Regions from separate parts of the Dysosmobacter welbionis genome, predicted to be linked through region 2. Evidence: a T-box and tRNA genes for the amino acid it is inferred to sense, from the RefSeq annotation. Region 2 holds a T-box; the other holds one or more tRNA genes.
What was found. The T-box of region 2 lies ahead of EIO64_RS10540 (glycine--tRNA ligase). A T-box ahead of a tRNA ligase gene usually reads a tRNA of that ligase, here a tRNA-Gly.

Region 1 (15,791 bases), 130 kb from region 2:
ACACCGCCCCCTGCACCGGTACAGTGCTGCCCGGCGTCACCCGCCGCTCCATCATCGAACTGCTGAAGGACTGGGGCTATGAGGTCTGCGAGGAGCACGTGGCCATCGCCGACATCATGAAGGCCGGCCACGACGGCAAGCTGGAGGAGGTCTTCGGCACCGGCACCGCCGCCGTCGTCTCCCCCGTCAAGGAACTGGACTGGAAGGGCGACAAGGTCTTCATCAGCGGCGGCAAGATCGGCGAGCTGACGCAGAAGCTGTACGACACCCTCACCGGCATCCAGTGGGGCAAGCTGCCCGACACCAAGGGCTGGATCGTCCCCGTGTGCAAGGGCTGAGTTCCCATCGTCAAAAAGAGCGGAGCCGAAAGGCTCCGCTCTTTTCCTGCGTCCCGCTCAGGGCTGCTCCGCTTCATAACGCTTTAAAATGGCGGCCAGAGCCTCAGCCGGGATGTCTCCCACGGGGCGGATCGGCTCCGGATTTTGATCGTAGGGGGCGATGGGCTTTTCAAACCAGGCCACATCCCGCCAGGCGCCGCACTTGTACCCAGTGCTGCGGTAGGTGCCCAGCCGCCGGAAGCCCAGGGCTTGGTGGAGCCCCTCACTCTTTTCATTGGGCACGGTGACGCAGCCGTAGACCGTGCGGATGCCCTGCAGCCGCAGAATGTCTATCAGGGCGCCGTACAGCCGCCTTCCCAGCCCCCGGGAGGTGCATGAGCGGTCCAGATAGACGGACAGCTCCGCATTCCACTGATAGGCGGCCCGCTCCGCCTGGCGGTGGGCGTAGGCATAGCCCACGATCCGCCCCTTCTCCAGGCATACGAGATAGGGATACTCCCGGCCGACGGCGGCGATGCGTCCGGCAAATTCCGCCTCTGAGGGCAGCGCACACTCAAAGGTGATGGGAGTGTCCAGGTATTCTCCGTAGATCTTCAGCAGGGCGGCGCTGTCTGCTGGCGCGGCAAAGCGGAACGCCGGCGCTCCCGGGGCTTCTCTTTCAGCCATCTCCGCCGCCCCTTACGTCCTGGCATGAATCTGGGCGCCGCACTTGGGGCAGGTGATGACGATTTTCCCCTTGCCCACCGGCACCCGGCAGATGGTTTTACAGTTCTTGCAGGTGAAGTATTTGTGGGCCTTGTCCGCATGGCGGGCCTTGGCATTCTGGCGGCTGCTCTTCATCCGCCACATCCAGTTCACCCACCGCTGGTTTTCGCTCCGGCGCTTGGTGAGATTCCGGGAGAAGATGCGGAACAGGGCGAAGGCCCAAGCGGCGATGGACACCAGGTACAGCGCATTCCCCAGCCACAGATGATGGGGGGCCACAAACATGGAGACGAGGTCCAGAACCAGACTTCCCACCACAATGGCCAGGCTCAACTGGTCCACGCCGTTGCGTCCGTACATGAGCCGGGCCAGTGCGTTCCCGATTTTTTGAAAGACTCCCATAGATAAGGACTCCTTTTCCGGCGGCTCCTGCCGCAGGGTGTGATTCTGTCATTATTTTACACGCAAACCCACCGCCGCACAACCGTTTGCGGGCGGAATTTACAAATTGGTCATTTATTTGTTTTGTTCAAAGTGCTATACTGATTTCTGTTGAGAAAAAACACCAAAGGAAGTGCAATATCATGGCAAAACGGCAATTCAAGGCGGAGTCCAAGCGGCTGCTGGACCTGATGGTCAACTCCATCTACACCCACAAGGAGATCTTTCTCCGGGAGATCATCTCCAATGCCAGCGACGCCTGTGACAAGCTGTGCTACCAGGCCCTGACGGATGACGCCGTGGGCATGAGCCGCAAGGACTTCAAGATCGAGATCAAGGTGGACAAGGAACACCGGACTCTGACCGTCTCCGACAACGGCATCGGCATGGACAAGGAGGACCTGGAGAACAACCTGGGCGTCATCGCCTCCTCCGGCTCCTACAAGTTCAAGCAGGAGGTGGGGGACGACGCCAAGGACACCGACGTGATCGGCCAGTTCGGCGTGGGCTTCTACTCCGCCTTTATGGTGGCGGACCACATCACCGTGGTGACGAGGAAGTACGGCGCCGACGCCGCCTGGATGTGGCAGTCCTCCGGCGCCGACGGCTACACCATCACCGAATGCGAGCGGGATGCCGTGGGCACGGACATCATCATGCACATCAAGGCGGACACCGATGATGAGAAGTACAGTGAGTTCCTGGAGTCCTGGCGGCTCCAAGAGCTGGTGCGGAAGTATTCCGACTACATCCGCTTCCCCATCCGAATGGAGGTCTCCAAGACCCGCCGGAAGGAGGGTAGCCCCGACGACAAGCCGGAGTACGAGACGTATCAGGAAGAGGAGACGCTGAACTCCATGGTGCCCATCTGGCAGCGGCGCAAGTCCAGCGTGAAGCCGGAGGAGTACAACAAGTTCTATCGGGACAAGTTCCACGACTACGCCGACCCCCAAAAGGTCATCGCCGTGTCCGCCGAGGGCGCCGTCACCTACAAGGCGCTGCTGTTCATCCCCGGTGCCACGCCCTTCGACTACTACACCAAGGAGTACGAGAAGGGACTGCAGCTGTACTCCAACGGCGTCCTCATCATGGACAAGTGCGCCGACCTGCTGCCGGAGCACTTCCGCTTCGTCCGGGGGGTGGTGGACTCTCCCGACCTGTCCCTGAACATCTCCCGGGAGCTGCTCCAGCACGACCGGCAGCTGAAGGTCATCGCGGCCAACCTGGAGAAGAAGATCAAGAGCGAGCTTGGTAAGCTGCTGAAGGACGACCGGGAGGGCTACGAGAAATTTTGGAAGAACTTTGGCCGGCAGATCAAATACGGCGTCGTCAGCGAATACGGCGCCCACAAGGACCTGCTGCAGGATCTGCTGCTGTTCTACTCCTCCACGGAAAAGAAGCCCGTCACCCTGGCGGAGTATGTCTCCCGGATGAAGGAGGAGCAGAAGTTCATCTACTACGCGGCCGGCGAGAGCTTGGAGAAGATCGACAAACTGCCCCAGACCGAGGGCCTGCGGGAGTCCGGCACGGAGATCCTCTACTTCACGGAGGAGGTGGACGAGTTCTGCGCCCAGATCCTTCACACCTTCCAGGACAAGGAGTTCCGCTCTGTCCTGGACCAGGAGATCGAGGAGGGTGCCGAGAAGAAGGCCGAGGAGGCCGCAGACGCCCACAAGGCCGTGTTCGACTTCGTCAAGGAGACCCTGGGAGATCAGGTGAAGGAGGTCAAGGCCAGCGCCCGGCTGAAGTCCCATCCCGTGTGCCTGACGGCAGGGGAGGGCCTGAGCTTTGAGATGGAGAAGTATTTCCAGGCGGTCCAGCCGGACAGCGCCATCCGCGCCGAGCGGATTCTGGAGCTGAATGTGGAGCACCCAGCTTTCCAGGCCCTGGAGGCCGCCGTGACAGCGGACCCGGAGAAGGCCAAAAAGTACGCCACGCTGCTGTACGACCAGGCTCTGCTGATCGCAGGTCTGCCCCTGGAGGATCCCTCCGGCTACACTGATCTGGTGTGCGAGCTGATGAAATAAAATACCATGCGCAAAAGCGGTCCCGGGTAAAACCCGGGACCGCTTGTTTGATTTGCTTCAGGACGGATCTCTCTGCCATCCCGGCGTTTTTTCCATCGGGTAGGGGCGGCCGCCCTCGGCCACCCGAGAAGACAGCCGCGTGGATCGGTACCGCCCTCACCGCCGCTCCACCAGCCGCTGGTAGTGCTTGTACAGGGCGGAAAACCGGCCCTGATAGCTGTGGTTCCAGGGCTTGCGCTTGCCGCAGAAGTGGAGGATGGCCGTGTGGTCCATCACCCAGTCCATGTCCCGCTCCCCTTGGCTCAGCAGCAGGTAGCGGTCAAACCGCCGGGCGTCGTAGTTCCACAGGCTGTCGTCCACCCCCAGGATCTGTCCGCCGTACAGGCCGTTGAGCACGTCCTGGTCCGGCAGCAGCAGAATGTCGGCGTGCTCCCGGGCATAGTCGAAGATGTCACCCGGCCGGACCTCCCGCCGCATGGCGGACAGATCCATCACTAGTACGCCGGAGTTGTAGTAGGCCTCCGCCTCATAGTTCTCCAGCCGCAGCCGGTTCACCGGGTCTGTGATGCCCGCCAGCAGCCCGGTGTGGGTGGCGGCGGCCATCAGGTCTCCCTCCAGGTCCGTATCATACAGGGCCCGGACGGGATTGATTACCAGAATGTCCGGGTCCAGATACAGCACCCGGTCCAGAGAACGCGGCAGCAGCTCCGCCGCCAGCAGCCGGTAGTACATGGCCCGGGTCCAGTACCGGGCCACCGGCGCGTCGGCGAACAGGTCCGCCGGCACCTCCAACGGGTGGATGCGCCCCCGACCGGCGCAGAGCTCCTCCAGTGCCGCCCAGTCCTCCGGCAGCAGGCCGTCTCCGATGGCGTAAATCTCAAAGGTCTCGCCAGGATCATTCCGCAGCAGAGAGCCCAGCATCACCCGCAGGGGCGGGAGATAGTTGCGGTCCAGTGTCACCAGAATGTTCATGTGGTCAAGCCCTCCGATCCGTTGGTCCGGGCCGTGTCCCGGTAATAGGCCACCAGCAGGTCCACCACCGTCCCGTAGGAGCGGATGCCGTCCTCTTGGCCGTAGCCCTTCAAAATCGTGTCGTACACCTTCTGGCTGGCATCCGCCGCAGCCCCCTCGAAGGATGCCCAGTAGGCGTTATTAGATGCCAGATCCGCCAGCACCGTGTCCGGAAGGCTGTCCCGGATGGCCTGCCAGGCCGCCGGATCCGCCTGGTACAGGGCGTTGCCCAGGTGGATGTACCCCATCAGCCAGCCGGAGTATTCGTACACCGGATCGCCGCTGGTGGTGGAGGCCAGCACCGCCAGGAAGTTGCACTCCTGCTCCGAGGCGATGCCCCGCTGGTGGGACAGCTCGTGGGCGATGGTGGAGGGGATCAGGCAGGCGGGGGCGTCCACGTTGATGTTGGACTCCCCGGTGAAAGCAAAGTAGACGCCGGTGAAGTTCATGGCGCTCATGACCCTGGAGAAGAACATCCGCTTGGGCGCTCGGTCCTCAAATTCCAGGAAGGGGAACAGGTCCTCCGCGCCCTGGTAGATGTCCGTGCTCCCGGCAAAGATCTCGTTCAGAGACGCATTGAACGTCCCCGCCTCATCCCGGGGCACCTGGTCGGCTGTCTGCGCCAGATTTTCCGCGAACCACGCGGTCACCGCCGTCAGATCCGGGAGCGATACCTCCTCCGCCCGGATGCCGGACCGGTCCTGGAAGGTGTCCGTGTAATAGCACACCCCCCACAGCAGGCAGGTAGCGGCGCAGACGCTCAGCCCGGCGCAGACCGCCCCCAGAACCGCGCTGTAAGCCCGGCGCTTCCGCCGCCCTCTGGCCCTGACTACCGCCGTGATGTTCCATACCACATAGGCCAGCGCGAGGACGGCCGCCAGGACATACAGCACCTCCATCACAGAGAAGGAGACCCGATAGCACAGGCTGCCCAGAGATCTCCGGATCGGGGCGGATACAAATCGCTCCAGGGCGTTCATCCAGTCCCGGTGCTCCCGGGCGATCCAGAAGGCCGCCAGCAGGACCAGGTCCGCCAGCAGCCAGATGTGCAGTTTTTGGTGGGACTTGAAAAATGTCATGCTCACTCCGCTGCCGCCAGCAGCTGGCGGGTATAGTCGTCTTTCGGGTGGTCGAAGATGTCATCCACTGTTCCCTGCTCCACGATGCGGCCTTCTTTCATCACCAGCACCCGGTCGCAGAGCTGGTACACCACATTCAGGTCGTGGGAGATAAAGAGATAGCTGAGATCCAGCTCCCGCCGCAGCGTCCGCAGCAGGTCCAGGATCTGGGCCTGGATGGTCACGTCCAGGGCGGACACCGGCTCGTCGGCAATGAGGAACCGGGGCCGCTGGATCAGCGCTGCAGCAATGGACACCCGCTGCCGCTGTCCGCCGGAGAGTTCCGCCGGTTTTGCCGCCAGACACTCCTCCGGCAGACCCACCCGGTCCAGCATCTCCCGCACCCGGCGCTTGCGCTCCGGGGCGTCATACTTGCCGTAGACCCGCAGCGGCTCCTCCAGGGTCCACTCCACCGAATAGGCGGGGTTCAGCGCGCTGTACGGGTCCTGAAAGATCATCTGGGGCCGCTTGGTGTAGTGAATCACCTGCCCCTGGTCGGGCTTCACAATGCCCAGGATGGTCCTGGCCAGGGTGGATTTTCCGGTGCCGGACTCGCCCACCAGACCCAGGATTTCCCCATGGCGCACATCAAAGGTCACGTCGCGGAGGACCTCCTGATAGGGGCCGCGGCGGAAGAGCCCGCGGTCCCGGTATCCGCTGGTGACGTGCCGGACGGAGAGCACCAGCTCCTGTTCGCTCATGGCGTCTCCTCCTTCCGGTGCCGGGTGGGAATGGCGGCGATGAGCCGCTGGGTGTATGGGTGCCGGGGATGGCGGAACACCGTCTCGATGTCCCCCTCCTCCACCAGCACGCCCCGCTGCATCACCGCCGTGCGGGTGCAGAGCTTCCGCACCACGTTCAGGTTGTGGGAGATGAACAGCATGGAGATGCCGGACTCCCGGTTCAGCTTTTTCAAAAGCTCCAAAATCTGGGCCTGGATGGTCACGTCCAGGGCGGTGGTGGGCTCATCCAGCAGCAGCAGCTTGGGCCGTGCCACGACGGCCGCGGCGATCATGGCCCGCTGCAGCATCCCGCCGGAGAGCTCGTGGGGATACTTCCGATACACGCCCGCCGGGTCCGGCAGCTCCACTGCTGCCAGGGCCGCCAGGGCCTGGTCCCGCCGCGCCTCCCGGGAGAGGTCTGTGTGGATACGCAGCACCTCCTCCACCTGGGGGCCGATACGCATCAGGGGGTCCATGCAGCTCTGCGGCTCCTGGAACACCACGCCGATCTCCCTCCCCTGGACCTGCCGCAGCAGCGTGCGGTCTGCGTGGAGCAGCTCCGCGCCGTCCAGCAGGATCTCCCCGGAAAAGTCGCACTGCTTTCGGGGCAGCAGTCCCGCCACGCTCATGGCGGTGACAGACTTGCCGGAGCCGGACTCGCCCACCAGCCCCAGGATCTCCCCGTCGTGGATGGTCAGGGACACGCCCGCCACGGCCTCCCGCTGCCGGGTGTGGAATTTCACATGCAGATCTCGGATCTCCAGCATCAGGACACCCCCCCGTTCCGGCGCTGCAGGCCCTCGCCGATGAGACCCACGCCGAAGATCAGCAGCACGATGGCGCCGCCGGAACCCAGGGCATACCAGGGGGCGCTGGTCAGCATCCCCTGCGCCTCCGAGAGCATGTAGCCCAGGGAGGCGTCCGGCGGCGTGACGCCGATGCCCAGATAGCTCATGGAGGCCTCCGCCAGCACCGCGTTGTTGAAGCCGATGGTGATGGCCGGCAGCAGCACCTGCGTGGTGTTGGGCAGGATCTGCCGCACCAGGATGCGGCCGCTGGAGGCCCCCATCAGCCGGGCGCTCTTCACATAATTCACGTCCCGCAGCGCCGCGAAGGCGGTGCGGGTCACCCGGGCAAAGCTGGGGATGAACACGATCCCCAGGGCGATCACCACGTTGTATTTATTCCCCGGCCCCAGGATGCTGATGAGAACCAGGGCCAGCAGGATGCTGGGAAAGGCGGTCAGCGCGTCATTCAGGCGCATCAGGACCTCGTCCACCACGCCGCCGAAATAGCCCGTGAGGGCGCCCGCTGCCGTGCCGCACACCGCGCCGATGGCCACGGTGCTCAGGGCGATCAGGAAGGTGGTGCCCGCCCCCTGCAGCACCCGGCTGAAGATGTCCCGGCCGAAGCTGTCGGTCCCCAGCCAGTGGGCCAGGGAGGGGCCCTCCAGCTTGGGCCCTGCCAGCAGGGCGTCCGGGTCGTAGGGCGTCCACACCAGGCCGACCAGGATCAGCGCCGCCATGAGGCCGGTGACAATCAGCCCGGCCAGCAGGTATCCGTTCATCCGCCGCTTCATGACGCACCTCCCAGCCGCAGGCGGGGGTCGATCCGCTGGTTGACAATGTCTGCCACGGTGCCTGCCAGCACCACCCAGAAGGCCAGGATCACCACGATGGCCTGCACCACGGGGTAGTCCCGGTTGGAGATGGAGGCCACCAGCAGCCGTCCCAGCCCCGGGATGGCAAACACCTGCTCCACCACGATGCCAGCCGCCACGATCTCCGCCATGGTCTGGGCCAGGAAGGTCACCACCGGCACCAGGGCGTTGCGCAGCACATGGCGCCGCAGGACCGCCCCCCGGTCATTGCCCCGGGAGATGGCGGTGCGGACATAGTCCCGCCGCATCTCCCCCTGAATGGTGCTGCGGAGCATCCGCACGGTCATGGCGATCCGGGGGATGGCGATGGCCGCAGCCGCGAAAAACAGATACCGGAACGCCCCGGTCGGGTCCGCACCCAGATCCGGGAATTGGCCGTGGACAAACCAGCGGAGGGTGATGCTGAACAGCCAGGAAATCAGGATGCCGGTGAAAAACGGCGGCACCGCCATGCACAGCTGGTCCAACACCGTCCCCACGGCGTCTCCCACCCTGCTGTGCCCGCGGGAGGCCCACAGCCCCAGGGGAATGGACACCACGGCAATCAGCGCGAAGCTGAGAAGGCTCAGGCACAGGGTAATCCCCACCTTGGGGGCAATCAGCTCCCACACCGGCTGGCTATAACTGTAAGAAATCCCCAGGTCCCCGGTGAAAAAGCCCGCCAGCCACTCCAGATACCGCACCGCGAAGGGGCGGTCCAGCCCCAGCTCCGCCTCCAGCTCCGCCACGCGCTCCGGCGTGGCCTGGGTGCCCAGCATGATCTCCGCCGCACTGCCGTGGATCAATTCAAAGGCCGCAAACGCCAGAAGGGAGACGATGACCATGGTGACCAGCAGCATCAAAATCCGCTTGCATACGTACTTCATGGCATCATCTCCCTTCCGGGGCAGCGGCAGCATACCTGCCGCGCATTGGATTTACTGGGCGTAATGGACCGTGGACAGGTCCATCACATAGATGGGATAGAACTGGTATCCCTCCAGCCCGTTCCGCAGAACCACCAGGTCCGCCAGGTCCTGGATGTAGACATTGGCGGCGTGTTCCGTCAGGTTCCGCTCCATCTGTTTGTAGAGCTCTGTCTGCTCTGCGTCGTCGGCCGTGGCCTGGGCCTGCTGGAACAGGGCGTCATAGTCCGTGTTCTGATAGTTGATAAAGTTGTCGTCCGCCGCAGAGGTGAACCGCTCCAGCAGCGCCCGGGCAGTCATGTTGGAGGCGTCTACGCCTACCACGGTGGACTGGAACTGCCGGTTTCCGTACACCTCGCTGAGCCAGGCACCCCACTCCACAGGCTGAATCTCCGCGGTGATGCCCACGGCCTTCAGCTGCTCCACCAGCACAGTGGCCGTGTCGATGTGGGGCTGATAGTTGGAGGGGACGGTGATGGTCATGGAGAACCCGTCGGGATACCCGGCCTCCGCCAGCAGCTCCCTGGCCCGCTCCGGGTCATAGGGATAATAGTCTGTCAGGTCCTCCACAAAATATTTCTGAAACGCCGGGTACATACTGGAGCCGATGGGGCTGCCGTACCCGTCGAAGGCCACATCGATGATCTGCTGTTTGTCCACGGCGTAGCACAGGGCCTGCCGGACCTTTTCATTGTTGAAAGGCTCCGCGGCGTTGTTCAGATACAGCGCCTGCACCAGATTCATCGTGCCTTCCAGCACCTGGAAGTCATCCCCCAGCTGGGCGGCCTGGGTGCTGGTCAGGTGGGCGAACATGTCGATGGCTCCGCTCTGCAGGCTCATTACCAGGCTGTCCGCGTTCTCAATGATCCGGAAGGTCACCTTGTCCAGCTGGGCCGGGGTGCCCCAGTAGCCGTCAAACCGCTCCAGAACGATGGAGTCCTGGGCTGTCCGGGAGACGAATTTGAAAGGCCCCGTGCCCACCGGGGCGGTGGCCTGGTCCGTATAGTCCTCCGGCAGGATGGCCAGAGTCAGATAGGATAAAAACTCGCTGTCCGGCTGATCCAGGGTAATGGTCAGCGTGGTGTCATCAGCCTGGATGCTGGAAATAGCAGAAAGCGCCGGGATCAGAGGCGTTCCCTCCGAATCGTCGGCGCAGCGTTCGATGGAATATGTGACATCCCGCATCTCTACCGGGTCCCCGTTGTGGAACTGCACACCCTCCCGCAGGGTAAAGGTGTATGTGGTCTGATCCTCAGAGATCTCGTAATGGTCAGCGACCGCGGGCACCAGGTCTCCGTCAGGCGTGGGCTTCACCAAGCCCTCAAATACGTTGAACATGACTTCCTTGGTTCCTGCCGCCACCGCCAGGTGAGGGTCAAGACTCTCGTCCAGGTCCTGCGCGATGCCCACCACGATCTCGTTCGCCTGGGCCCGCGCCTCGGTAGAGCCGTCCGCTGTCTGTCCATCCTCTGACGCCTGCTCTGTGCTGCCGCCTCCGCAACCGGTGAGTGCGGCGCTCAGGAGGCCCGTCAGAAGAAGGAGCGCCATAAGCCTCTTCTTCATGGTTCTCTCCTTTGCATCACTGCTCATTTCGAGTCAGTGTTGGGCGGAAACTGTCCGCCCTGACAGAAATGTTCGGCTCTATTCAATTTTAAAAGGAGCCTCACAGGGCATGTTATTTTTATAACGCTTGCCCTGCAAGGGTGTATTGTACACGAACGCCCCGGGGATTGCAAGGGCTTTCGCAAAAAAACAGCCTGTTCGGGGGAGAAACATTCACAAATCCGTCACACCTGCGGAATTGAATTTCCGGGGGCGGCGTGCTATACTAATTTACATCGCTTTGGATGGGGCCGCCCATCCCAGTCAGGAGGTGTCACTCTTGAAAACGAAGAAACTGCTGTTCATTCTCAATCCCCGGGCCGGGCGGAACAAGCCCCACGGTCCGCTGTTTGACGCGCTGGCCATCCTCTCCGGCGCGGGTTACCTCATCCGGATCCACGAGACCTCCGCCCCAGGAGACGCGGCCGATACCGCCGCCCGGGAGGGCGCCGGATACGATCTGGTGGTGGCAGCCGGAGGAGACGGCACCCTCAACGAGGTGATCTCCGGCCTGATGCGGCTGGATGCCCCGCCGCCCCTGGGCTATCTCCCCCAGGGAACCACCAACGACTTCGCCTCCAGCCTCCAGATTCCACGGACCCCGGCGTCCGCCGCGAAAAACATTGTACAGAACCGCATGCGGGAACTGGACATCGGCCGGTGGAATGAGCGGAGCTTCATCTATGTGGCCTCCTTCGGCGCCTTCACCCGCAGTTCCTATGCCGCCTCTCAGGCGGCCAAGAACGCCCTGGGCCACTTTGCCTATATTCTGGAGGGGATGAAGGACCTGAACACCCTCCGCCCCTATCACATCCGCCTCACCGCTGACGGAGAGGTGCTGGACGGGGACTACCTGTTCGGCGCCGTGTGCAACTCCACCTCCATCGGCGGGCTGATGAAGCTGGACCCGGAGCGGGTGGTGCTGGATGACGGGAAATTCGAGATGCTGCTGGTCCCCAGCCCCAAGACAGCCGCGGATCTGCAGAATCTGGTGCTGGCGCTGCTGAACCAGCAGTATGACAGCCAGGGCCTGGTGTTCCGCCACGTCTCCTCCCTCCGGCTGGAGACAGAGGAGGAGCTGCCCTGGTCCCTGGACGGAGAGTATGCCCCCAGCGTGCCGGTGGTGGACATTGTCAATCGACAGCGGGCGCTGAGGATGCTGTTATGAGAGACTTGGAACATCTGCGTCGCCGGTACGCAGACCATGTGCCGGGGCTTCTGGGCGCCCGGCACAGCTATGCCGTCCTCTGTCCCCTGGTGGAGCGGCCGGACGGCCTGCACCTGCTCTTCGAGGTCCGCTCCGCCGCCCTGCACCGCCAGCCCGGGGAGGTGTGTTTCCCCGGGGGCCGGATGGAGGCGGGGGAGACGCCGGAGCAGTGCGCCCTCCGGGAGACGGAGGAGGAACTGGCCATCCCCCGTCAGGAGGTGGAGGTCCTGGGCAGGCCGGACTTCATCTGCAATCAGGCGGGCTTTCTGATGCAGCCGGTGCTGGGACTGGTCTCGGCCGCCGGTTTTGCGGCGGTGGCGCCCTCCCCTGCGGAGGTGGGAGAGGCATTCACCGTCCCCCTGGCTTTTTTTCGGGAGACCGCTCCGGAGCAGTATGTCTATGCCCTGCAGCCGGACGTGCCGGGGGACTTTCCCTATGAGACCGTGGGGATTCCTGCGGACTACCGCTGGGCCCGGGGCCGGGTGGAGGTCCCCATCTGGTATTGGCAGGGCCACGCCGTCTGGGGTATGACCGCCCGCCTGACCCAGGACATCGTCCGCCACCTGGAATAAAGAGCACAGGCAGGGCCGGAGCATTCGCTCCGGCCCTGCCTGTTTAGAATGGAGGATTTATGTGCCCAGAAACTCCGGGTCATATCCGATGAACTTTTCCCACGCCGGCCCGTCCGCCGCCGGAGAAAAGCCGAACTCCCGGTAAAAGCCCGCCGCAGCCTCCGTCTCCGGCGTGGGCAGCCGCAGGCGGTCCCGGCCCATGGGGCGATAGTGCATCACTGCCTGGCCGATCAGCTGCACGCCGTAACCCCGGCGCCGCCAGGGCTCTGCCACTGCCAGCAGGGGGATCCAGCCGCAGCCCCGCTCCGATTCCCGGCCGTCGTCAAAGGCCACCGCGCCCACAGGCGTTCCATCCAGATACCCCGCCAGTACAGGCGCCCCGGCGGACAGTGCCCCGGAGGTCCCCGCCCACGCCGCCGGAAACTCCGCCTGCTCCCGCGCCAGGGGGCGGAAATAGAGGCCGGGCTCCAGTCCGTTGGCCCGCTGCTTCACGGTGCATCCTTGGGTGAAGGCCGGGTCTGTCAGATGGCTCGCATCGTCCCGCCAGACCACCTGGATCCGCGCCCCCTCCGCCCGCAGCAGAGAGACAGCGGTGTTGCTGCCGGTGGGCGTCTTCCCCAGCTCCTCCAGCGGGATGCCCTGCAGGGCCGCCAGCAGCAGGCGGATGGCGCAGCCATGAGAGAACACCGCCGCCGTTTTTCCGTCATTGGCCGCCGCAATGTCCCGCACGGCCGCCAGCAGCCGGGTCTGGACTGCCTGGGGCGTCTCCGCGCCCTCTACGTGCCACAGGTGGAGCCGGTGGTTGAAGTTTTCCAGCTGCGCCGGGTCCTGCCGGGCGATCTCTCCCCAGGTCTTCTCCTCCCACACGCCCACGCAGATCTCCCGCAGGTCCCGCCGCCGGTGCAGGGGCAGGCCCTTGGGCTTGTATATGGCGCTGGCGGTGGCGCAGGTGCGGTAGAGGTCGCTGGCGTAGACCGCGTCGATGGGAATATCCGCGAATCGGCGCGCCAGCGCCTGGATCTGCCGCTCGCCCCGGTCTGTGATGCTGCTGTTGGCCTGTCCCTGGGCGATGCGGTACAGGTTGCCCTCCGCCTCTGCGTGGCGAATCAGATAGATGGTGGTCATGGTTTCCTCCGTCCGGGCCTGGGCCCGCCGTTTTGAGATTTGGATGTCGTTATCATCATTATAACGGATCTGCCGGTTTCTGGCAAATCGCTCTAACGCGTTTTTTTCCGGGAAAGCGGCTATACTACGCTCAGGCCGCAAAGGAGTGACTGAAGATGAGAATGTGTACCGGATTTTGGGTCGGTATCGGCGCCGGACTGATGGCCGGCGCGGCAGTGGGAATGATGATGCCCTACGGCAGGGATCCCATGAAAACGCAGGTGGGAAAGAGTATCCACAAGCTGGGTGTCGCCGTGGACCATGCCGTGGACAGCATCGTTTCCGAAATGCGCTGACGCGCAGGGCGGGGAGCCTCGGCTCTCCGCCTTTTTTGATAAAATCGTTTTTGGGGCTTGACTTTGGGAAAAGCTCTGGTATAATAATAACGCTGTCGCATTTGGCGACGCCTCGTATACAGAAATTAGAACCAGAACAGCTATGGAGAAGTCGCCTAGTTGGTCGAGGGCGCATGATTGGAAATCATGTAGGCCCCTAAAGGGTCTCGAGGGTTCGAATCCCTCCTTCTCCGCCACAGAAAGCCTTGGAACCGTCAGGTTTCAAGGCTTTCCTTTTTTGCGTCCTGCAAGCGTTTTCGCCGCAGGAAAACCCCTTGGCGGAACGAAAGAGAGACATCTGCTTTTAGCAGATGTCTCTCTTTCATGGCAAGGGGTAACAATCCAAATCCTCTCAGGTCGGTCGAACTCTCTTGCATTCAAATTTGCAATTTTTCTTGAGAAGCATCTAACCGGCCTTCTGGCCGGCAGCGCCTTTGCGCCGTACAAGCGTTTTACCACAGGCAAAACCTTGGCGCAGGGCGAATTCACTTCGCCCGAGCATTTCAATCACTGAAGGGTGGAGCGACCAACGGGAGCGAAACCCAAAAGAAAATGCGACTTGTCGAAACAAGTCGCATTTTCTTTTGGAGCGGCTGATGGGAGTCGAACCCACCTATGCAGCTTGGGAAGCTGCCGTTCTACCGATGAACTACAGCCGCATCTGAGTTGTTATTATACCAGACCGCTTCATATTTTGCAACCCCCAAATCTTCTCCGGCATGAACGCCTTTTCGCGGACATAGATTCTACCATCGAAGCAAAGGGGGATCACCATGAAAAAACTCGTCGTGCTGCTGTGCGCCCTGCTGGCGCTGGGGAGCAGTGCCCAGGCGCTGGAAGTATCCGCGCCCTCGGCTCTGCTGATGGAAAAGGAGACGGGCACCGTCCTCTTCGCCAAGGACGAACATGCCAAGCTGGAGCCCGCCAGCGTCACCAAGGTCATGACGCTGCTGCTGACCATGGAGGCCATCGACGCCGGACAGCTCCACTATGACGACGTGGTCACCGCGTCGGCCCACGCCTGCTCCATGGGCGGCAGCCAGATCTGGCTGAAGGAGAATGAGCAGATGACGGTCAGCGATATGCTGAAGGCGGTGTGCGTTGTCTCTGCCAACGACTGCGCCGTGGCGCTGGCGGAGACGGTGGCCGGCAGCGAGGAGGCCTTTGTGGAGCGAATGAACCAGCGGGCCGCGGAGTTGGGCATGGCCGATACCCACTTCTGCAATGCCACCGGCCTGCCGGCGGAGGGGCATGTCACCTCCGCATACGACATCGCCCTTATGAGCCGGGAACTGATCCGAAACCACCCGGACATCCGCCAGTACACCACCATCTGGATGGATTCCCTGCGGGACGGAGCCTCCTCCCTGGTGAACACCAACCGCCTGATCCGCTTCTACCAGGGAGCCACCGGCCTGAAGACCGGCTCAACAGACAGTGCGCTGTACTGCCTCTCTGGTACGGCCGAGCGGGACGGCATGGAACTGATCGCCGTCATCATGAAGGCACCAACCTCCACCCAGCGGTTTGAGGATGCCACCAATCTGCTGAACTACGGCTTTTCCACCTACACGCTGGAGAATGTGGTGCCGGAGTCCGCCCTGCCGCCGGTGCCCGTGTCCCTGGGGACCCAGGCCACAGTGCAGCCGGTGCTGGGGGAGAACACGCACCTCCTGCTGGAAAAGGCCAAGGCGGGCAGCCTGCAGCAGCTGGTCACCCTGGCGGACTCTGTGGAGGCGCCGGTGGCGGCGGGCAGTCAACTGGGGACCCTCACCATCACCTCCGGGGAAGAGGTCGTGGCGGAGCTGCCCATCCTGGCAGGAGAGGAGATCCCACGGGTCACCTTCGGCCAGATGCTGGTCCAGATGCTGCGGACGGCCTTCCTCTGCGGCTGACGGCGGCGGGGGGCGCTGCACCCCCTGAAATCCCGGCGGATTGCGACCGCTTTCCCTTGTGTCCCGTTTCGGGGCATGGTATAATAAGG
Region 2 (15,791 bases):
ACCGCTGGCCCTGGGTATTGCACCAGAAATGGTCCTCCGCCAGACCGGAGACGTAATAGGTCAGCGGCCCGGAGAAATCGCCGGATTCGTGGATATCTATCTCCAACGACGGACACCAGCCCATGCCGCCGCGGTCCCGCAGCCGGGCAGAAAAGGCCGTTTCCCCATAGTAGTCCAGGTAGGGGATTACCACCCGACAGGTGCCGCTCTGGAAGATCAGCAGCTCCTGCAAGGTGCTGTCACACCAGATGCCGTCAAACGCAGCCAAATCCGCAGGCCAGGCAGAGGGCTCCTCCTGCCAGAGCGTGGTCTCCGTCCCCAGAAGCCTGGTGAAAAAGGGGGACAGGGACCGGACCGCCGCCCGGTAGGTCTCTTCTCCCAGCTCCGGCGCCTCACCTGCTTTCCGCAGGCTGTCCGCCCTGTCCAGAACCGCTGCAAATGCCACTGCGGAGGCTGCCGGTTCCGCCTCCATCTCCTCCAAAAGGGCCAGGACCACGTCCTCCTCCGGGATCGTCTGTCCAGAGCCCGCCCAGTCCAGCAGGGTCCGTGCCGCCGTCTCCGGTGTCTCCTCCAGCACTTGTACAGCCACCATCTCCCAGGTGGTCTCCGAGACCGTCCCCTCCCCCTGGGGACTCCCCAGCAGGGCGATCATTGCCATCAGTAGAGCCGCCATCCGCATGTTGTCACACGCTCCCTTCTATTTTTGCCAGCATACCACGGGGTCCGTTTGGATTCCACCACAAATCAGTAACAGTCTTTTCTTTCGGGCCTGGATGTGATACACTTCATATCATCACTCCACAGCAGAAAGGAGCTCTTATGAAACGACTTTTTACAATTCTGCTGGCTGTCCTCTCCCTGTTGAGCCTGACTGCCTGCGGCGGCTCCCCCACAGAGGAGACTTCCCAGGAACCCTTAGTGGACATTCAGCCCCAGGAGCCGGAGGCGCCCCCGGAACCCACGCCGGAGGAACTGGCCGCCCAGGAGGTGGAGGACCTGCTTGCCTCCCTGACCCTGGAGGAAAAGGTCGGCCAGCTGTTCTTTGTCCGGGTACCCGACACAGACGCGGTCTCCGACGTGAGCACCTATCATCTGGGCGGCTACATCCTCTTCGGCCGGGATACGGCGGACAAAACTGCCGATGCTTTGATCCAGACCATTCAGAGCTATCAGGACGCCGCGGCTGTGGACACCGGAATCCCGCTGCTGATCGGCGTGGACGAGGAGGGCGGCACGGTGGTGCGGGTCAGCTCCAATCCCCATCTGCGGGCCTCCAAGTTCCCCTCTCCTCAGAAAGCTTATGCCTCCGGCGGCATGGAGGCCGTGCTGGCAGATACCCGAGAGAAGGACCTCCTTCTCTCCGCCCTGGGCTTCAACGTGAACCTGTCCCCGGTGGCAGATGTGTCCACCAACCCCGCCGACTTTATGTATGACCGCACCTTCGGCCAGGATGCGGCCGCCACAGCGGACTATGTGGCCCAGGTGGTCTCGCAGATGGCGGAGGACGGTATGGGCAGCGTCCTCAAGCACTTCCCCGGCTATGGGAACAATGTGGATACCCACACCGGTATCGCCGTGGACCAGCGGCCGCTGGAGTCCTTCACGTCCTCCGACTTCCTCCCCTTCCAGGCGGGTATGGAGAGCGGCGGCGGAAAGACCGCTGTGCTGGTCTCCCACAATATCATGACTGCTGTGGATGGAGATCTCCCCGCCTCCCTGTCCCCGAAGGTCCACGGCCTGCTGCGGACGGACCTGGGCTTTGACGGCGTGGTGATGACCGATGATCTGGCCATGGAGGCAGTTGCAGCGTACAGCGCCGACGGGGCCGTGGCGGTGATGGCCCTGGAGGCGGGAAACGATCTCGTCATCACCACCGACTACCGCACCCAGATCCCCAAGGTCCTGGAGGCGCTGGAAAGCGGCGCCCTGTCCGAGGAGACCATCGACACCGCCTGCCGCCGGGTGCTGACCTGGAAGCAGAATCTGGGGCTGCTGTAACATACCTCCCGGTCCCATCCCCTGACGAAAGGAAGTTTTCCACATGGAAACGGAAAAACTCTATTACCAAGATCCCTACCTCACCGCCTTCACCGCCCGGGTGCTCTCCTGTGAAAAATCCAAATCTGGCTGGGCCGTAGTGCTGGACCGCACCGCCTTCTACCCGGAGGGGGGCGGACAGCCGGCGGACCACGGCACTCTGGGCGCAGTCCAGGTCACGGATGTCCATGAAACAAAGGGCGTGATTTTCCACACCTGTGACGGCCCTGTGGAGATCGGCACCCAAGTGGCGGGGCCGTTGACTGGCCCCGCCGGTTCGACCACATGCAGCAGCACTCCGGGGAGCACATTCTCTCCGGCCTGCTGTGCTCGCTGTACCACTGTGACAACGTGGGTTTCCACCTGGGGGCCGACACGGTGACCATCGACTACAATGCCGAGCTGACCTGGGAACAGGTCATGGCCGCGGAAAAGGCCGCCAATGAGGTGATCTGGCAGGACACTCCGGTGGACATCACCTTCCCCGCGCCGGATGCGCTGGCCCGTCTGAACTACCGCAGCAAGAAAGCGCTTACCGGCCAGGTGCGGATCGTGGCCTTCCCCGGGGCGGACTGCTGCGCCTGCTGCGGCACCCACGTGCGCCGGGCCGGTGAGGTGGGGATTATCAAGATCCTCTCCTGCCAAAAGTTTCGGGAGGGGGTGCGGCTGGAGATTCTCTGCGGATCGCGGGCCTACCGGTATCTCTCCCAGGTATACGACCAGGACCGCGCCGTGGCCCAGCTGCTGTCTGTAAAACCCCAGGACACCCTGGCCGCCGCAGAGCGGCAGGCGGAGGAGCTGGCCGCCGCCAAGCAGCGGATGACGGAGCTGGAGGATCAGCTCTTCTCCCTCCGGGCCCAGGCCCTGACAGACCGGGGAGATCTGCTGCTTTTGGAGCCCCCCACGCGGCCGGACGGAGCCAGAAAGCTGGCAGACGCAGCCGCAAAGGCCTCCGGCGGTCTGGCGGCGGTGTTCGCGGGAGCGGAGTCCTCCTACGTCTATGCCCTTGTCCAGGCCGATGGGGCGGACATCTCTCCCCTGGTGAAGCGGCTGAACGCCGCTCTTTCCGGCCGGGGTGGCGGGCGGAACGGCTTTGCCCAAGGCAGCGTGCAGGCGGACCGGACCGCCATCTGTGACTTTTTCCGCAAGGAGGGGATTGAATGTCCTACGTGCTGATCGAACAGAATCTTGAGGAAGAGGACGAGCCCCGGTTCATCTACGCGGAACTGGACAGCGGGCGCCGGGAGGTCCGGCGGGTGGAATTCTACCCCAATGGCCTCTGCTTTGCCTACGGCGGCGACTACGGCCGGGAGGAGGCTCTCTCCCCTGCCCCCTACCCGGAGGACCTGCGGACGCTGAACCGCCCCGGGGAGGTCACCGCCCGCGCCATCACTCCGGCCGCGTTTTGGGAGATCTGGGGACAGGCCCAGGAGCGGCCGGACGGCTTTATGGGGATGTTTGCCTGATGAGAAGAAGCATTTGTTTTGCCGGGGGCTGCTTCTGGGGCATGGAGGCCCTGTATCGCCGCCTGCCCGGCGTACTGGATGTCACCGCCGGCTATGCCAACGGAGACACGGCAGATCACGCCAACTATGACGATGTCTGCACCGGCCGCACCGGCTTCCGGGAGGCGGTGCAAGTGGCGTATGAAGACGGGACTGTCTCCCTGCCCCACCTGCTCTTTGTCTTTTTTGCCGCCATCGACCCGGAGACTCCCAACCGTCAGGGACCGGACGTGGGCAGCCAGTACCAGACCGGCGTATACTGGATGGACCCGGCGGACGAGGGCATCATCCGCTCCATCGCTGTCCTGGAGGCCGCGGCCGTTCCCTTCTTCGCCGTGGAGCTGAAGGCCCTGGCGTGTTTCTATCCAGCGGAAGAATTCCATCAGCGGTATCTGGAAAAGCACCCACGGGGCTACTGCCACGTGGCCCCCTGGAAACTGGCCGCCCTGCCGGACTTCCCCTTTTCCACAAAGACCTATACCCGTCCCGCAAAAGAGCTGCTGCAGACCTGGAAAGAAGCCGGAGAAGTGTCTTTCTGACGGGCGGGGGAAACTCTGTTTTCCACAGGCTGACCATATTTGTGTAAATAAAAGCGCCGCAGGCGGATGCCTGCGGCGCTCTCTTTGATTCAGCTTCCGTCACTGGACGGGCTCGTTCATCTCTGCAGTGATATACTGTTGGCCGTACATGGCGTCGTACAGCACATCCTCCCGCAGCTGCAGCAGCTCCCGGGCCTCGTCGGAGAGAGCCGCCTCCTCCACGCCGGCGCTGGGCGTCCCCGTGCCATCCACAAAGTACAGCTCCGTGTTGGTGAGACACACCTGGCTCACCTTCTCCAGCAGCGCCCAGTACCGGGTGACCGGCTGACCGGTCAGCTCCAGCAGCTGGGGGCCGATGGCGGTGATGCTGCTATCCCGCCGGGTGCCTGCCTGCCCCTGGAGCAAGGCCGCATCATTGGCCCAGATCAGATAGTCCGTGGAATACAGGTCGCTGATCTCCTCCGGGGTCCAGCCCACCGTGTCGTTATCCGGGCAGAGGCCCAACTTTGTGTACACTGTGTCCCCGTCCGTCATGAACAGATTGGGCCTGTGATCCCCGAAGAACACCACGATGGTAGGCTCCTCGCTCTCCCACAGGGCGTCTGTCAGATCTCCCAGGGCCTGATCCGCCCGGGTGATGCCCTCCAGCATGACCCGGACGATGGCCATATCCTCCTCGCCGAGGCTTTCGCTGGTGACGCCGATCTGACACTCATAGTTGAATTTCTCCGGGTCAAAGGGCTGGTGGTTCTCCATGGTGATGCCGTAGAGAAACGCCCGCTCCCCGCTGCTGTTGATGTCCTCCATCCGGTCCAGCATGGCCTGGAAGAAGTAACTGTCCCGCATGTAATACCCGCCGTAGATGCCCCCCTCCCAGGGAAAGTCCAGAGCCTGGATATCTGCGGAGAACAGAAGGTCGGAAAAGCCCAGCCTGGGATAGGTCACCGTTCGATTATACAGGCTGTCGTTATACCCATGGAGCATCTCCGCCCGGTAGCCGCTCTTGGTATACTGCTCCGGCAGGGCGTCAAATTTCTCATAGGCGTCATCCTCCAGGAAGCAGATGTTCGTCCCAGCACCGAAGTCCAGCTCCGTAATGCCGTACAGCATGGACATCTCCAGATAGCCGGTGCCGTAGCCCAGATAGTGGCTGTGGAATGTGCCGCTGATGCCCTCGCTCTCCAGGGCATGGAAGTTCTCCAGGGGATCCCGTTCATACTGAAGGCCCGGCAGCCGGGTCAGATCGTAGAAGGACTCCGACTGGGCCACGATGATGTTGGGCTGCACCGCCGCTGCGGGGGCGTCGGCGCTGTCCTCTGTCAGGATCTCGTCGATCCGGGCCAGGACCTGCTCCATGTAGGCTTCGCTGTATCCCTCCGGGCTCTTCTTGGCCTGAAGAAAGCAGTCCCGCCAGAGACTCAGCGTCAAACCGTAGGTGTCGTGGCTGTTGGCCGCAGCCAGGCGGGTGTTCACATCCACCTGAAAAACCGCCCCCGCCGCCTGGGCTCCCTGTGTGGAAAACAGCCCAATGGTCAGGGCCAGGGAAACGGAAAAAGTGACAAAGCGGCACCGCCCGGTGAGCAGCGTCAGCCGCCGCACCAGAATCAGAATCCCCACACACATCCCCAGGGCGATCATCGCCATCCAGAAATCCACCGGCGGGCGCAGCTCTCCCGCCACACCGGCCACCTCTCCCACCTGTGCCGCCAGGCCGAAGTCCGCCAGCACCAGTGGCGTGCCGTTGATAGCTGTCTTGAAATAGTCCACCAGGGACAGCACCAGTCCGGCAACCCCCACCAGTATAGCGGAAAGCCACAATCTACCCAGCAGCGCCCCCAGGGTGAACACCACAGCGCCGTAAAGGACGCCGGTCAGCAGCAGATAGGTGGGCCATTTCACGAACCACTCCCACACGATGGAGAGGGAACCGGTAACCACCCACTGGACGGCCACCGCCACAGCCAGCCCCATGCAAAGGCTGCCGCCCAGAAACATGACCCAGCGCAGCCACACCGGCCCCAACGCCCGGGGCCGCTTCTGTCTCTTCAACACTTCTACCTCATTTCCCAGGTTATAAAAAGGGTCGCGGGGATTTCCCGCGGCCCCGATAATCTCCGATCAGTATGCCAGTTTCTCCGCCAGATAGCTCTTCAGCTGGTCGACGGGCAGCCGCACCTGCCCTCCCGCAAAAGCACTGCTTTTGCGGGACCCCTGTCCCATCTCATTCCTCGGGCGGAATGAATCCGCCCTCCGGCGAGATTTTGCCTCCGGCAAAATGCTCGGACGCCGCGCCGCGGCGTTCTGGAGCAGGATCGACACAGGCATCAGTATGCCAGTTTCTCCGCCAGATAGCTCTTCAGCTGGTCGACGGGCAGCCGCACCTGCCCTCCCGCAAAAGCACTGCTTTTGCGGGACCCCTGTCCCATCTCATTCCTCGGACGGAATGAATCCGCCCTCCGGCGAGATTTTGCCTCCGGCAAAATGCTCGGACGCCGCGCCGCGGCGTTCTGGAGCAGGATCGACACAGGCATCAATATGCCAGTTTCTCCGCCAGATAGCTCTTCAGCTGGTCGATAGGCAGCCGCACCTGCCCTCCCGCAAAAGCACTGCTTTTGCGGGACCCCTGTCCCATCTCATTCCTCGGGCGGAATGAATCCGCCCTCCGGCGAGATTTTGCCTCCGGCAAAATGCTCGGACGCCGCGCCGCGGCGTTCTGGAGCAGGATCGACACAGGCATCAATATGCCAGTTTCTCCGCCAGATAGCTCTTCAGCTGGTCGATAGGCAGCCGCACCTGCTCCATGGTGTCCCGGTCCCGGACGGTAACGCAGTTGTCACCAGCCTTATCCGCATCGCCCACGGTGTCGAAGTCCACCGTGATGCAGTAGGGCGTGCCGATCTCGTCCTCCCGGCGGTACCGCTTGCCGATGGAACCGGTGTCGTCAAAGTCCACCATCCAGTCCTTGCTGAGCTCCGCCTGGATCTCACGGGCCTTTTCGGAGAGCTTCTTAGAAAGGGGCAGCACCGCGCACTTAAAAGGCGCGATGGCCGGATGGAACCGCATGACGGTGCGGACGTCGTTCTTTTCTGCATCCACCACCTCTTCATCGTAGGCTTCCACCAGCAGGGCCAGGGTCATCCGGTCCGCGCCCAGGGAGGGCTCCACCACATAGGGGATATAGTGCTCGTTCTTCTCCTGATCGAAATAGGTCAGATCCTGGCCGGAGTGCTCCTGATGCTGGGTCAGGTCGTAGTTGGTCCGGTCCGCCACACCCCACAGTTCCCCCCAGCCGAAGGGGAACAGATACTCAAAGTCCGTAGTGGCCTTGGAGTAGAAACTCAGCTCCTCGGGCTCGTGATCCCGCAGCCGCAGATTCTCCTCCTTGATGTTCAGGCCCTTCAGCCAGTCGTGGCAGTACGTCCGCCAATACTGGAACCACTCCAGATCCGTGTCCGGCTTACAGAAGAACTCCAGCTCCATCTGCTCGAACTCCCGGATGCGGAAAATGAAGTTACCCGGGGTGATCTCGTTGCGGAAGGACTTGCCGATCTGGCACACGCCGAAGGGCAACTTCCGGCGGGTGGTCCGCTGGATGGCGGGAAAGTTGACAAAAATGCCCTGGGCGGTCTCCGGCCGCAGGTACACCTCGTTGGCGGTGTCCTCCGTGACGCCCTGGTGGGTCTTGAACATCAGGTTGAACTTGCGGATGTCGGTGAAGTCGCTCTTGCCGCAGCCAGGGCAGGGCACCTGGTTGTCCCGGATGAATGCCACCAGCTCCTCCTGGGTCATGGCCTCCACGTTCACGTCCATGCCGTGCTCCTGCACATAGCTCTCCACCAGCTTGTCCGCCCGGTGGCGCATCTTGCAGGCCTTGCAGTCAATCAGAGGATCGTTGAAGGTGGATACGTGGCCGCTGGCCACCCACACCTGGGGATTCATCAAAATGGCGGAGTCCAGTCCCACGTTGTAGGGATTCTCCTGGACGAATTTCTTCCACCAGGCCCGCTTGACATTGTTCTTCATCTCCACGCCCAGGGGACCGTAGTCCCAGCTGTTGGCAAGGCCGCCATAGATCTCACTGCCGGGGAATACGAATCCCCGGTTCTTACACAGGGCCACGATCTTCTCCATGGTCTTCTCGGTGTTTTTCATGTTCCATTCTCCTTTACGGCGGCCCGGACAGAAAAAACGCCCCGAGCCGGTTTTCGGCTCAGGGCGAACAATCAGTCCGTGGTTCCACCTGAATTCGCGCCTGGCTGACGCGCACTCTTCACCCGGTAACGGCGGGGACCGGCAGGGCATTTCCGCCCCGCGGCTCCAGGGTGCCTGTTCTTCCGCCTCCCCGCAAGGGCTCACACCAGCCGCCCTCTCTCTTTGCCGGGGTATGGGGGATACTTCTCCCTGTCACTGCCTTTTGGATATCGTGAGAACTGTATCACGTTTTCATCAGAATGTCAAGGCCGAGTCCCACAGAAGCCGCACCAGGCAGGGCACTCTCTCACCCGGACCCTGGTCTGATCCCTTATCCGAAGCGCAGAAAAAGGCCGCCCCATAGGGCGGCCTTTCCCAATTTACTTTTTCTCCCGATCGTAGGCCACGATCACCCGGCGGTTGGGCTCCGTTCCGGTGGAGTAGGTCGTCACATTGGGCACATCCTGCAGCGCCGTATGGATCACATGCCGCTCATAGGCATTCATAGGTTCCAGTGTCACGCTGCGGCGGTACTTGGTGACCTTGGCGGCCACCTTCCGGGCCAGATGCTGAAGACTCTGCTCCCGCTTTTCCCGGTAATTCTCCGCGTCCAGCTGCACCCTCACCCGGCCGCTGCCGCTGCGGTTCACCGCATAGCTGGTCAGCTGCTGGATGGCGTCCAGAGTCTCGCCCCGGCGGCCGATCAGTGCGCCCAGATTCTTGCCCTCCAGGATCACCTTGTAGCGGCCCTTCTCCAGCAGATAGATGTGGATCTCCGCAGCACTCTCCATCTGCTCCAGCAGGCCGGAGAGGAACTTACGGATGGCCTGGGCCTTCTCGTCATCCACTTCTTCGCCCAGTGTCTGCACGGGAGCGGACTGCCGGGTCTTCTCCTCCGGGGCGGGCGCCGGCGCCTCCGCCGGCTTGCGCTCCTGTCTGGGCGGCTTTTCCGCTTTGGGGGGCTTAGGCCGCTCTTCCTGCGGCTTCTCCTTGGGGGCAGGAGCGGGGGCGAGAACCTCCTCTTCCTCCTCCGGGCCGTAGCTCACCCGGACCTTGGCCGGGCTGCTGCCCAGACCCAGAAAACCGGACTTTGCTCGCTCCAAAATCTCAACGGACACATCGTCCCGGTCCAGGCCAAGCTGCCGCAGGGCATTCTGGATGGCCTCATCCTCGGTCTTGCCCGTTACATCAATAAACTGTCTCATGGCGTAACAAGCTCCTTACTGATCATCATAGCGGTCCTCCTTGTAGGACCGGCCGCGGGCATAGGGCCGGTCTCCCACACGGCCCGCTTCCGTGGTGCTGGTGGCCGCCTTTTTGGCCTTCAGGGCCTTGGCCTCCTGCGCCGCCTGCCGCTTTTCCTTCAGGCTCTTCTTCTGTGCGGCCTGCTGACGCTGCTGCTCCTGAAGCAGCTTGGCCTCCTCCATCCGCTTCTGGCGGTCCGCCTGGATCATCTCCTGCCGGGCGTCCTCCTCTTCCTGCAGCTTCTTGGTGTAGAACTTGCCCAGGACCATCTCCTGGATAATGGAAAACGCGCTCTGGGCAGCCCAATACACGCCCAGGGCGGCGGGCACGATGAAGGCGATGTAGATAGACATCAGAGGCATCATCCACATCATCATCTTGGTGGAGCCGTTGGCAGCCGCAGTCTGGGCGGACTGGCTCATGCTGACCTTGCTCAGCAGGAAGCTGAACACACCGGAAATGATGGGAATCAGAATCAGTCCCACCGCGGCCAGCGTGATGCCCGTGGAGAGGCTGCTGACAGCGCTCCAGGGCGTCTGGATCAGGTCAATCCCCAGGAAGTGGTAGTCGATGTTCACCCAGCCGGGATGCTCTGCAATGAAGTCGGGGAACTGGCTGTTAATGATGTTGGAAATGGCGATCTGCTCATAGCCGGGGCTGGCCACGATCTCAATGCCGGCGCCTTCAATCAGACTTCTGGCCGCATTCACTACCGCCAGACCGGCGTCCTTGCCGCCGAAGTTCATGAAGTAGACAATGGGCTCCCGGATGATATAGTACAGGGCCATCAGAATGGGCAGGGGCAGAAAGCTCCACAGGCAGCCGCTCATGGGATTGAAGCCCTCTTCCTGGTAGAACTTCTGCATCTCCTCCTGCATCTTCAGCTGGTTGTTGGCGTATTTCTTCTGGATCTCCTGCATCTTGCCGGACATGCGGCTCATCCGCACCATGCTCTTCTTGGACTTCATCTGGAAGGGCAGCAGGATCAGCTTGATGACCAGCGTGAACAGGATCAGGGACACGCCGTAGGACCCTGTCAGGTTGTAAAACAGCCGCAGCAGGGCCGCAAACGGGATACAAATTGCGTATCCGATGGTTGAAAACATAGATGCTTCCTCCAAATTGTAATGGGACCCGGGCTTTCAGCGCCCGCAGAGCGGAGCATTTCCGCTTTCGGCCTGTCCGCATTCCGCAGTACCGGCTGACAGACGGCCGGACAGCAGCACAGGGTCCGGCAGAGGGGCTTGTCCCCTCCTCTCATGGGACCGGATCATATCCTCCCTTGTGAAACGGATTACAGCGCAGGATACGCCGGAACGCCAGCCAGCCGCCCTTGAGGGCGCCGTACTTCTCAATCGCCTCCAGCGCATATTGGGAACAGGTGGGAATATACCGGCAGCAAGGCGGCCGGTACGGGGAGATGGCCACCCGGTAAAATTTCACCAGGGCCAGCAGGACCTTTTTCATCATGACCGGTCCTCCAGCAGCTCCAGCTTCCTGCAAAGACGCAGGAAGGTATCGTTCAGCTCCTTCCAGGAGGCAGTCAGGGTCCGTCCCCTGGCTACCAGAATCATGTCGTACCCCTGGCGGAGCCGTCCGGAATTGAGCCGGTAGACCTCCCGCAGGCGGCGGCGGGCCCGGTTGCGGACCACCGCATGACCCAGCTTGACGGATACCGTCACGCCCAGGCGGTTGTGCCCCAGCCGGTTTTTCCGGCAGTAAAGCACCATCCCTCCGCCCACGGCGGAGGCGCCCTTCTGGTACAGCCGGCGGAACTCATAATTCTCTTTCAGGGTCACTGCCCGCTTCATGCTGCCACCTGCCTTCTCCCATTTGATACATCTGACACAAACTCAACGAGGGACGGAGGAATCACAGAATTCCCGCCGTCCCTGAAGACGTTGTTCAAGTGTCTCCCGCACGGTCCGTTTCTCAGTAGGACAGACGGGCGCGGCCCTTGGCGCGGCGACGGGCCAGGACCTTGCGGCCGTTGGCGGTTGCCATTCTCTTGCGGAAACCGTGGACCTTCTGGCCGTGCAGCTTCTTGGGCTGATAGGTACGTTTCGTTGCCATGTTGAGACACCTCCTGTCAGAATTGCGGCCCTTTTGAGGGCGGCACTTACTCGACACCGCCTAAAGGGCGGCGCAGTAAACAGATCAAGACCGCATGATCGCGGCGCAACCGATATTATACAGACTGTTTGAAAATATGTCAACTAAAACTTAAAAGTTTTGCGAAATTTCCGTATTTTTTTCTTTTTTCAGTTGCGATTCTCGAAAATTTCAAAATCTGGTGTCCCATGCTGTCCAAAGCCGCTATATCTTGTTGCCTGTGCAGGCGGATCTCCTTGGTTCTTATTATTAGAATAAGTGTTGTAATTTCCGGCTGTCTTTGGTATAATAAAGCGTACTGCCATGTCTATTTTTTACTAGAGAGAGGTGTTTCCTTTTGAATTCCGTCGCCGACGTGTGGGACAATGTACTATCCCAGCTGAAGGGCGAGCTCTCGGAGACCACCATCGCCACCTGGTTCGACGAATTGGAGGCTGTGGACATCCAGGGCAATACGTTTATCCTCCACTGTTCCAACGACTTTAAAAAAGGCTATATCGAGTCCCTGTTCATGAAAAACATCAAGGCCTCCCTTCACGACATTTTCTCCACGGATTTTGAAGTGAAGATTCTGGATGACCTGGATTACGCAGAGCTCAAGGATAACCGCCCGCACCGCCAGAGTGAGCGGTTCACTTCCGCGGAGTTCACATTCGAGACCTTCGTGGTGGGCCCTTCCAACAAGCTGGCTTATGCCGCCTCCGTCTCCGTGGCGGAGCATCCTGCTCAGAACTACAACCCCCTGCTGATCTACGGGGACTCCGGCCTGGGCAAGACCCATCTGATCTATGCCATCGCCAACGTCATCCGCCGGAACGACCCCCGGTCCAAGATCGCTTACGTCAAGGGCGACGACCTGACCAACGAGCTGGTGGATGCTATCCGGGAGGGTAAGACTGCGGAGATGCGGGAGAAGTACCGTCAGGCGGACCTGCTGCTGGTGGACGACGTGCAGTTCATCGCCGGCAAAAAGCAGACGCAGGAGGAGTTCTTCCACACCTTCAACACCCTGTACGAGTCCGGCCGGCAGATCGTCCTGACCTCCGACCGCCCCCCCTCTGAGATGACCCAGCTGGAGGACCGCCTCCGCACCCGATTTGAGTGGGGACTGCTGGTGGACGTAGCGCCGCCGGATTTTGAGACGCGTCTTGCCATCGTGAAAAACAAGGCCGCCCTGCTGGGCATGGAGCTGCCGGACAAAATCTCCGCCTACATCGCCGAAAACGTCACCGCCAACGTCCGCCAGCTGGAGGGCACCATCAACAAGATCCTGGCCTACAAGGATCTGCTGGGCAACGACACCGACGAAGAAACCGTCACCCGGGCCATCCAGGACATGCTGCGCCGCAGCAACGAGTATGTCCCCACGCCGGAGGCCATCCTTGAGTATATCTCCAAATATTACAGTCTGGACGAGTCCGTGATCCGGGGCCAGCAGCGGGTGCGGGACGCGGTCTCCGCCCGGCAGATTGCCATGTACCTGATCCGCTCCATGACGAACCTCAGTCTGGATGAGATCGGCAAGGTCTTTGACAACCGGGACCACTCCACCGTCCTCTACTCCATCCAGCAAATCGAAAAGAAGATGAAGAAGGACGCTGCGTTTGCCGAAATGGTGAAGGAGATCAAGACGAATATCAACTCCAAGCGGTGACCAGATTTCTCCACATCTTCCGTGGAAAAGAAAAACTTCCCTGTTGAAAATGGTCTTTCAAAAAAGTCCGTGGAAAAATCCCCGGATCCTTCCACATCCCCTGTGGAGCCTCAAAATCCGACAGCGCAAGCCTTTCCCCGCCTTTTCCACAGCTTTTTTCCCTACGGCTGCTTTTTCTAAAAAATACATTTCTTTCTTTTTCAAAAGAGCGATTCCGACCCATATCTTCAAACCCCGACTAGAGAGGAAGTGCATGCATGAAATTCTCCTGTGAAAAAGCCCTTCTGCAAAGCGCCATCGCCGTCACCAGCCGCGCCGTGGCCCAGAAGAGCTCCATTCCCGCGCTGGAAGGGCTGCTGCTCCACGCGGACAGCCAGCTGACCATTTCCGGCTACAACCTGCAGACCGGCATCCGTACGAAGGTCTCCGCCGATGTAACGGAACCTGGCGAGATTGTTTTAAACGCCCGCCTCTTCGGCGACATCATCCGCCGGATGCCCGACGATGTGGTGGTTTTCACCGCGGATGACAAACAGCTGGTTCATCTCTCCTGCGGCGATGCGGACTTTGATATCCTGGGCCTCTCCGCGGCGGATTACCCGGAGCTGCCCATGGTGGAGGATGATTTTTCCGTCTCCATCCAACAGAAGCTGCTGCGTGCCATGATCGAGGAGACGGCCTTCGCTGTCTCCACCAATGAGAGCCGCCCCATCCATACCGGTGCCCTGTTCGAGATCACGGACCAGGGCCTGACTATGGTGGCGGTGGACGGATTCCGTCTGGCCATCCGGCGGGAGCCGCTGGAAAAGATCGACGGCGGCGCCTTTTCCTTTGTGGCGCCGGGCAGCGCCCTGGGCGAGGTGAAAAATATCTGTTCCGACGTGGAGGATCTGGCTGCCGTGACCCTGGGCAAAAGTCATATTCTATTTGAGGTAGGAGACACGGAGTTGATCTGCCGCCGGTTGGAGGGAGAGTTCCTGGATTATAAGAATGCCATCCCACGGAAGAATCCCATCTCCGTCATCGCGGACACCAAGGCCCTGATCGAGAGCATTGACCGCGTCAGTGTGGTGATCTCCGAAAAGCAGAAGAGTCCGGTCCGGTGCCTGTTTGACCACGACAAGGTGCTGCTCTCCGCCAAGACCGGAAACGGCGAGGCCAAGGATATCTGCCGCTTGTCCGGTGACGGCGGCGGGCTGGAGATCGGGTTCAACAACCGCTATCTGATGGAGGCTCTCCGGTACGCGCCGGCGGACACGGTGAAGATCGAGCTGAATACCGGCGTCTCCCCCGCCATCATCGTCCCCACGGAGGGGGAGGAAAACTTCCTCTATATGGTCCTGCCGGTGCGGCTGAAGAGCGCGGAGTGAGCAGATGGAGACGATCACGATTCACACGGAGTTCATCAAGCTCCAGGACCTGCTGAAATTCGCCAATCTGGTGTCCTCCGGCGGCGAGGCAAAGGAGCGGATCCAGGGCGGCGAGGTCACCGTCAACGGCGAGATCTGCACCATGCGGGGCAAAAAGATCCGCCCCGGAGACGATGTGGCCTTCCAGGGCGCCCATTACACGGTGGCCTATGCGGATTCTTGAGCTGGAGCTGCAGCATTTCCGCAACTACTCCGGCCAGCGGGTATCCTTTGACCCGGACTGCAATGTGATCTTTGGGGAGAACGCCCAGGGCAAGACCAATCTGCTGGAGGCCATCGTCTACCTCTCCTGCGGGAAATCCCCCGGGCCAGGACGGACCGGGAGATGATTGCCTTCGATGCGCCCGCCGCTGTGCTGGAAGCCGGGATCTCCGCCCGAGACCGGGAGTTCCGCACCCGGGTGGAGCTGTACCGGGACCGGCGGCGGAAGATGTGGGTGAATCAGGTGCCTGCCAAAAACAGCGCCGCCCTGAGTCAGGTGTACCACACCGTATTCTTCTGCCCGGATGACCTGTATCTGATCCGGGAGGGGGCCGCCGCCCGGCGGCGCTTCATGGACACCGCACTCTGCCAGTTGCGGCCGAGATACGCGGCCGCTCTGGCGGAGTACCACCGGCTCTATGACCACAAGACCCGCATTCTGCGGGACAGTGAGGAGCGGCCGGATCTCCTGGAGCTGCTGCCGGACTTCAACGAGCGGATGGTTCGTTTCGGCGCTGTGCTGGTCCACTACCGCCGGCAGTTCGCGGAGGCGCTGAACCGCTATGCCGCCCGCCACCATCGGGAGTGCTCCGGCGGAAGGGAGCGCCTGGAGGTCACCTATCAGACTGTTTCCTCCGTCACGGACCCGGCGGCGGAGGTGGAGGTCCTCACGGAGCAGCTCCGGGCCCACATGGAATCCCACCAGGGGGCGGAGCGGGCCTCCCGGATGTGCCTCTCCGGCCCCCACAAGGACGATCTGGTCATCACCATCGACGGCCGGGAGGCCAAATCCTACTCTTCCCAGGGTCAGACCCGCACCGCGGCTCTGGCGCTGAAGCTGGCGGAGCGGGAAATCTACCAGAACGCCACCGGCGAA

Region 1: it has a tRNA-Gly gene. The T-box ahead of EIO64_RS10540 (glycine--tRNA ligase) is inferred to sense a tRNA for this amino acid. The anticodon was not compared.

What each region holds. Positions count from the first base shown of each region.
Region 1 covers NZ_CP034413.3:2,093,971-2,109,761, forward strand. Annotated here, with positions in the region: gene EIO64_RS11175 (branched-chain amino acid aminotransferase) at 1-338, shown strand, start outside; gene EIO64_RS11180 (GNAT family N-acetyltransferase) at 396-1,004, opposite strand; gene EIO64_RS11185 (ribonuclease P Rpr2/Rpp21/SNM1 subunit family protein) at 1,017-1,445, opposite strand; gene htpG (molecular chaperone HtpG) at 1,628-3,511, shown strand; gene EIO64_RS11195 (glycosyltransferase family 8 protein) at 3,668-4,483, opposite strand; gene EIO64_RS11200 (DUF3810 domain-containing protein) at 4,480-5,601, opposite strand; gene EIO64_RS11205 (ABC transporter ATP-binding protein) at 5,604-6,341, opposite strand; gene EIO64_RS11210 (ABC transporter ATP-binding protein) at 6,338-7,129, opposite strand; gene EIO64_RS11215 (ABC transporter permease) at 7,129-7,941, opposite strand; gene EIO64_RS11220 (ABC transporter permease) at 7,938-8,888, opposite strand; gene EIO64_RS11225 (ABC transporter substrate-binding protein) at 8,940-10,490, opposite strand; gene EIO64_RS11230 (diacylglycerol/lipid kinase family protein) at 10,801-11,697, shown strand; gene EIO64_RS11235 (NUDIX hydrolase) at 11,694-12,308, shown strand; gene EIO64_RS11240 (bifunctional histidine phosphatase family protein/GNAT family N-acetyltransferase) at 12,366-13,433, opposite strand; gene EIO64_RS11245 (hypothetical protein) at 13,589-13,768, shown strand; tRNA gene EIO64_RS11250 (tRNA-Ser) at 13,913-14,004, shown strand; tRNA gene EIO64_RS11255 (tRNA-Gly) at 14,393-14,466, opposite strand; gene EIO64_RS11260 (D-alanyl-D-alanine carboxypeptidase family protein) at 14,581-15,702, shown strand.
Region 2 covers NZ_CP034413.3:1,960,137-1,975,927, forward strand. Annotated here, with positions in the region: gene EIO64_RS10505 (hypothetical protein) at 1-679, opposite strand, end outside; gene EIO64_RS10510 (glycoside hydrolase family 3 N-terminal domain-containing protein) at 820-1,998, shown strand; gene EIO64_RS10515 (alanine--tRNA ligase-related protein) at 2,042-2,419, shown strand; gene EIO64_RS10520 (alanine--tRNA ligase) at 2,323-3,213, shown strand; gene EIO64_RS10525 (DUF6881 domain-containing protein) at 3,198-3,503, shown strand; gene msrA (peptide-methionine (S)-S-oxide reductase MsrA) at 3,503-4,081, shown strand; gene EIO64_RS10535 (LTA synthase family protein) at 4,181-6,130, opposite strand; gene EIO64_RS10540 (glycine--tRNA ligase) at 6,818-8,233, opposite strand; T-box leader at 8,290-8,498, opposite strand; gene jag (RNA-binding cell elongation regulator Jag/EloR) at 8,653-9,477, opposite strand; gene EIO64_RS10550 (YidC/Oxa1 family membrane protein insertase) at 9,493-10,623, opposite strand; gene yidD (membrane protein insertion efficiency factor YidD) at 10,775-10,984, opposite strand; gene rnpA (ribonuclease P protein component) at 10,984-11,328, opposite strand; gene rpmH (50S ribosomal protein L34) at 11,450-11,590, opposite strand; gene dnaA (chromosomal replication initiator protein DnaA) at 11,967-13,283, shown strand; gene EIO64_RS10575 (hypothetical protein) at 13,305-13,463, shown strand; gene dnaN (DNA polymerase III subunit beta) at 13,541-14,653, shown strand; gene EIO64_RS10585 (RNA-binding S4 domain-containing protein) at 14,658-14,876, shown strand; gene EIO64_RS10590 (AAA family ATPase) at 14,863-15,042, shown strand; gene recF (DNA replication/repair protein RecF) at 15,039-15,791, shown strand, end outside.